Aliamphritea ceti: one gene and its partner. The protein of the gene in region 1 interacts with the protein of each later gene in a pairwise test. Links are inferred from orthologs where the notes say so. Each region holds a gene or a part of one and is shown on either strand. Other genes may lie near its edges. The genes, in order: OCU49_RS16035 and grxD.

Evidence for each region.
Region 2: the proteins of OCU49_RS16035 (region 1) and grxD interact in binary tests that used the Escherichia coli proteins (3 or more experiments, as listed by UniProt). The link is inferred for Aliamphritea ceti from one-to-one orthologs.

Annotation. Positions count from the first base shown.
Region 1 is NZ_AP025282.1:3,483,528-3,486,589, reverse strand. Bases 14-2,748 are described here. They hold OCU49_RS16035 (BolA family protein), read left to right. Parts: upstream 14-1,091; coding sequence 1,092-1,406; downstream 1,407-2,748. Other genes in these bases: OCU49_RS16025 (ABC transporter ATP-binding protein), read left to right, coding at 1,950-2,748; OCU49_RS16030 (HP1242/YdcH family protein), read left to right, coding at 1,598-1,843; OCU49_RS16040 (DUF3422 family protein), read left to right, coding at 14-1,082. In the rest of the region: more of OCU49_RS16040, read left to right, coding at 1-13; more of OCU49_RS16025, read left to right, coding at 2,749-3,062. UniProt on the Escherichia coli protein: Transcriptional regulator that plays an important role in general stress response. Has many effects on cell morphology, cell growth and cell division. Acts by regulating the transcription of many genes, including dacA (PBP-5), dacC (PBP-6), ampC and mreB.
Region 2 is NZ_AP025282.1:3,900,239-3,903,364, forward strand. Bases 122-2,920 are described here. They hold grxD (Grx4 family monothiol glutaredoxin), read right to left. Parts: upstream 1,788-2,920; coding sequence 1,455-1,787; downstream 122-1,454. Other genes in these bases: OCU49_RS17840 (multidrug effflux MFS transporter), read right to left, coding at 122-372; OCU49_RS17845 (peroxiredoxin), read right to left, coding at 696-1,298; OCU49_RS17855 (aspartate aminotransferase family protein), read left to right, coding at 2,114-2,920. In the rest of the region: more of OCU49_RS17840, read right to left, coding at 1-121; more of OCU49_RS17855, read left to right, coding at 2,921-3,126. UniProt on the Escherichia coli protein: Monothiol glutaredoxin involved in the biogenesis of iron-sulfur clusters.

The DNA of each region.
Region 1 (3,062 bases):
TTGAATTCATTGCTTACACCTTTACCAGCCGCTGCGATGACTCCGAAGTGCCTTTTGCACACAGCTGTATTGGGGGCCTGCCAGAGGAATGGTTAGCCGGTTTGGAAGGTCAGATAGTGACGGCGTTTCACGTCACCGTACTGGATGCGTCTGAGTCAGGTGAGCCGGATATTCCGCAGGTAAAGCAATACTTTGACGACATGCGTCTGATTGGCAGTCAGCCTTCTCAGGGGGCCGCTCAGGTCTGGACAACTTATCAGCTGCATGATGATGGTTATGGCCGTTTTCTGGTGTACAACCGTGAGATGAGTGCCAGCCAGTTAGGCCGTCTGGTACAACGTCTGGTGGAAATAGAAACATACCGGCTGATGACTTTACTGGGTCTGCCTCTTGCCCGGTCTATCAGTCCACAACTCCGGCAGATGGATTTGAAACTGGCGGAGTTAACGCAGACTTTGGCGCAGGGCGATCAGCAGGAAGGTTTTAATGATGCGCAGCAGCTATTAGGGCAACTGACGGAGATTGCTTCACAGGTGGAAGCCTACCGGGCACAGTCGACATTTAGGTTTAATGCGACACTGGCTTATCAGAACATCATGTTTAACAATATTGATGAGCTGCGAGAAGACGAAGTTTCCGGGCACCTCACGTTGCAGGAGTTCATTGGACGCCGGGTCGGCCCGGCGGTTAAAACCTGTGAATCGGTCGCTGCGCGGCTGGAAGACTTATCCCGCAGGATTGACCGGGTTAGCGATATGTTGCGTACGCAGGTGGACTTGTCCATTCAGGGACAAAACCAGGAACTGCTCAGCTCAATGGACCGGCGTTCAAAAATACAGTTGATGATGCAACATACTGTAGAGGGGTTATCGGTTGCGGCAATCAGTTATTACACCATCGGGCTGGTAAAAATCTTTCTGGGGGTTCTTTATGATCAGGGAATCTCATTTGATAAGAGCCTGGCGTTAGGTATTTCTATGCCGTTGGTAATCATCCTTGTTGCCGGGCTAACCCGACGGGTGCATTCGAAATTTAATAAATTGGCTGATGATCCGGAATCTCCCCGGTCAGGCCATAGGTAAAGGTGTGATATGACACAAACTATTGCCACGCAGATTGAAGCAAAGCTGCGTGATTCACTGGATGTAGATCAGCTGTATATTGAAAACGAAAGTCACATGCACAGCGGACCTGCGACAGACAGCCATTTTAAGGTGGCAGTTGTTTCCGATGACTTTACCGGCAAGCGTCTGGTAGCGCGACATCAGGCAGTCTATAAGGCTGTCGATACCTTAATGAACAATCCTATCCATGCATTTTCAATGCATCTGTATACTCGCCAGGAATGGACGGATAAGAACGGAGAAATTCCGTTGTCACCAAACTGCATGGGCGGTTCTAAGTAAGTACTACCGGAGCAATTTATAAGCGCTTTAGCCGTTGGCTACAGCGCTTTTTTTTATGCCATAAAGCGAATGTTTATTGTCAGCGAAATGGCGTTCAGATTGTTGATTCGCATCAATGTTTTTCTTTTCAGGCAGCGCGATAGTTAATACATCAGTTAAGAAATCAAAAGCGCCATTAAAGGGAAAAACAGATGAGCATTGAACACCACGACCTGATTCATGAATTGCCAGAGTATCGTGAACGTATCCATACTTTAAAAATGAGTAACGCGCATTTCTCCCGGCTGTTTGAGGAATATCATGATGTGACTAAGGAAGTTGAGCGTATGGAGTCGCTGACTGAACCTGTATGTTCTGAAACAGAAAGTGCCCGTAAAGCTAAACGTTTGCATCTCAAAGATCAGTTGTTTTCAATGCTCACGGCCGAACCCGCTTAAAAGCGAATTTACCCAAAAACTGCTTTCGTAATGAAACCCGCTTTATTGCGGGTTTTTTTCTATTTATAGTGTCGGTATAGGTTATTTAAATACTTGGGATTTATGAATGCATTCAAGCGGTTATAACTGGCGCTATATCTTTTCAATCGCCCGGGAATATAAACCAGAACTGATTAAGGCAAATCTGATTGCGCTGTTGGCAACGATTGCCAGCGTACCTTTGCCTTTACTTATGCCGTTACTGGTAGACGAGGTGTTGCTTGGGCAGCCTGCGACACTGGTAGAGATTTGTCAGCAGTTGTTTCCTGAGTCCTGGCAGGGTGCTGTGCTCTACATTGTATCAATATTGGTACTGACAATTATTCTGCGCTGTATCGCGCTGGGGTTGAATGTCTGGCAGGGTCGTCAGTTTACGCACATTTCAAAAGAAGTTGTCTTCAGAATTCGCCAGGGATTACTGCAAAAACTAAAACGTATTTCGATGGCGAAGTACGAAACCCTTGGCAGTGGCAAGGTTAGTAATCACTTTGTGGTTGATCTGGATACCGTCGATCAGTTTGTTGGTACGTCGTTAAGTAAGTTGTTACTGGCGGGGCTGACGATTCTTGGCACGGCTGTAGTACTGCTCTGGATGCACTGGCAACTGGCGATGTTTATTTTATTACTCAATCCTATTGTGGTGTATTTCACTATGGTGCTGGGCAAGCGGGTAAAAGACCTTAAGAAAGATGAGAACGCTGCTTATGGCGCATTTCAAGCTTCCCTGATAGAAGTTCTGGAAGGGATTTATCAGATTCGAGCAGCCAATCGTGAAAAGCATTATTTGCAGCGGTTGCAGGGGCAGGCTGAAGAAGTGCGGGACCGTTCAGTTGCCTTTGGCTGGCGTAGCGAAGCCGCTGGCCGTTTCAGCTTTATGGTGTTTCTGGTTGGTTTCGATTTATTCCGTGCATTATCGATGTTGATGGTAGTTTTTTCTGATCTGACCATTGGCCAGATGATGGCTGTGTTTGGCTATCTCTGGTTTATGATGGGGCCTGTTCAGGAACTGTTGGGTATTCAGTATGCCTACTACAATGCAAATGCAGCGCTATCGCGGATTAACGAATTGGAAAATCTGGAAGAAGAACCAGATTATCCGCATCTGGAAAATCCGTTCAGCAAGCGCGAATCAATCGCGATTGATGTCGAGAAAATACATTTTGGCTATCTGCCTGATCAG
Region 2 (3,126 bases), 420 kb from region 1 along the record:
CGTCAGAATTTTCGGTGCCGCCAGACCAAAGCCTTGCAAAAACCGTCCCAGCAGCATCACATGCAAATCCTGCGCGACGATACACAGGATACCGCCAGCAATAAACAGCGCATACCCCAGGTACATCACAGGTCGGCGGCCAAAGCTGTCAGATGCAGGTCCGTAACACAGCTGCCCCACTGCCATGCCTAAAAACAAAACAGATACCACCAGCTGCACATCATTAATGTCTGCAACCTGCAGGGCATCTCCCATTAGTGCTAACGCTGGCAACATTGCATCAATCGCCAGGGCAACCAGCGACATCATCATCGCCATAAGCGTGACAAACTCAGCGAACGGCATTTGCCCCGTATAGGATTTATTCGGCACAGAAAAATTCCGGAATTAATTAGTGAAATTATTTAATAGGGCTAACTGGCTGAACTCTTTAATCAAACTCTTTAGTCAAACCATTTAGCCGGGCTATTTAGTAAAAGCAAAATGCCCGCTACAACACAGGTAAAGAACTTACCGATAAGCAAGCGCAGGACGATCAAACATCATACCCGATGAACAGGCAGAATGATCATTATAAATAGGTATGTCAGGCATGCATATTTCATATACAGCTATACAAACGCACAACAGCTGAAACTAAAATCCAGACACAAAAAAACCGCCATAAAGGCGGTTTTTTTTCAGATATTTAAATCTTACAGCTTGTCAGCGTTGTCAGACAGGTAGCTTGCAACACCTTCAGGAGAAGCAACCATACCTTCATCACCTTCGCTCCAACCAGCCGGGCAAACTTCACCGTTCTTCTGGTGGAAAGCCAGCGCATCAACCATACGCAGCATTTCGTCAACGTTACGGCCCAGTGGCAGATCGTTAACAACCTGGTGACGTACCAGACCATCTTCGTCGATCAGGAAAGAACCACGGAAAGCAACACCACCTTCAGATTCAACATCGTAATCTTTACAGATGCTGTGAGTCATGTCAGCAACCAGAGTGTACTTAACAGGACCGATACCACCTGCTTCAACAGGTGTGTTACGCCATGCATTGTGAGAGAAGTGAGAGTCGATAGAAACACCGATTACTTCAACGCCACGCTTAGCGAACTCTTCGATACGGTGATCGAAAGCCAGCAGCTCAGAAGGACATACGAAAGTGAAGTCCAGTGGGTAGAAGAATACAACAGCTTTCTTGCCTTTAGTTGCTTCAGACAGTGTAAAAGCATCAACGATTTCACCGTTTCCCAGTACTGCTGGAGCTGTAAAGTCTGGAGCGTTCTTACCTACTAATACGGCCATGTTTAGTTCTCTCTTAAATGAATTAAAAATACAGCGGTTACCCGCGCACAAATTAAGTGCGAATCAGCATAGCAGATAGTTCTTATTAGACTAATTAAACCAGACAATAAAAACGATAAAGAATATTAATTACCAGCTTGCTGATTCACCAGAGGCTTACTCGCCTTCAGGCTGGCTAGGAGCAGCTTCAGCAATCAGCTCTTTAAGCTCGCCACTGGCAGCCATTTCTACAACGATGTCACAACCGCCAATCAACTCACCTTTTACCCACAACTGCGGGAACGTTGGCCAGTTAGCGTATTTTGGCAGCTCTGAACGGATTTCCGGGTTTTCCAGAATGTTTACGAAAGCAAAACGCTCGCCACACTCCATAACCGCTTCAACAGTACGGGAAGAAAAACCACACTGAGGGAAACGGGGCGTGCCCTTCATGTATAGCAGAATATCATTAGATTCAATCTGCTCTTTAATGGTATCAACGACGCTCATAAGTACACCTTTAAACCTGTCAAAACTTTCGCCCGTTTCTGCGGGGGCGTTAAAAAAAACGCAAGCCTACCATAAACCCGAGTGTTTTACTCAAGAAATAATTCAGCCACCTGCCTGCTCCAAATGAGCAGTCCACTATCCTAATCTGTGTCTTTATAAAACATTGTGACGCTGATCAATAAATTCAAGCCTGAATCCCCTGCCCGAACAGATAAATTGCAGCAAAGATTGCTAAACTAGCGACGATTGAATAGACTTTTCCGTTTTTTCCACGCCGAGACTTCTTCTTTTATTGGCGATGGGTACATGTCGCAAAGAGGGACTTTATGTCTACACAGCCCATAATGAACACTTATGCACGCCTGTCCGTGGCCTTTGATCATGGCGAAGGCTCATGGCTGTATGATACAGATGGCCATAAATATCTGGACGCACTGAGCGGTATTGCCGTTTGTGGCCTGGGTCACGCACACCCGGCTGTCACCACTGCGATCAGCGAACAGGCCAGTCAGCTTATTCATACATCAAACCTGTACACGATTCCGAATCAGGAACGTCTGGCCCGCCGTCTGACACAAATCTCCGGCATGGACAGCGTTTTCTTCGGCAACTCGGGTGCAGAAGCCAATGAAGCTGCAATTAAACTGGCACGCCGCTACGGCCACGGCAAAGGTATCGACCAGCCAGTTACTATTGTTATGGACGGGTCGTTCCATGGCCGCACCATGGCGACCCTGAGCGCTACCGGTAACCGTGCTGTGCAAGCAGGCTTTGAACCTCTGGTCAGTGGTTTTGTACGTGCTCCGTTTAATGACGTAGAAGCGATCCGCAAAATTGCGACCAACAACCCGAACGTAGTTGCTATTCTGGTTGAGCCAATTCAGGGCGAAGGCGGCGTTATCATTCCTGCCGACAACTATCTGAACCAGTTACGCGATATTTGTGATGAACATGACTGGCTGTTAATGCTGGATGAAGTTCAGACAGGTAATGGCCGTACCGGCAGCTACTTTGCGTATCAGCAGAACGATATCCTTCCGGACGTTGTTACTACAGCTAAAGGCCTGGGTAACGGTGTACCAATTGGTGCCTGTCTGGCCCGCGGTAAAGCTGCTGAGATCCTGATTCCGGGTACTCACGGTTCTACTTACGGCGGCAACCCTTTATGCTGTGCAGCTGCGCTGGCAGTCGTAGATACTATTACTCACGACAAGCTGGACCAGCGAGCCGCTGAACTGGGTGACCAGATTACAGAAGGCTTCCGCGACCAGCTAAGCGGTTCTGAAAGCGTCAAAGAAGTCCGTAACAAAGGACTGATGATTGCCATTGAATTAAGCGA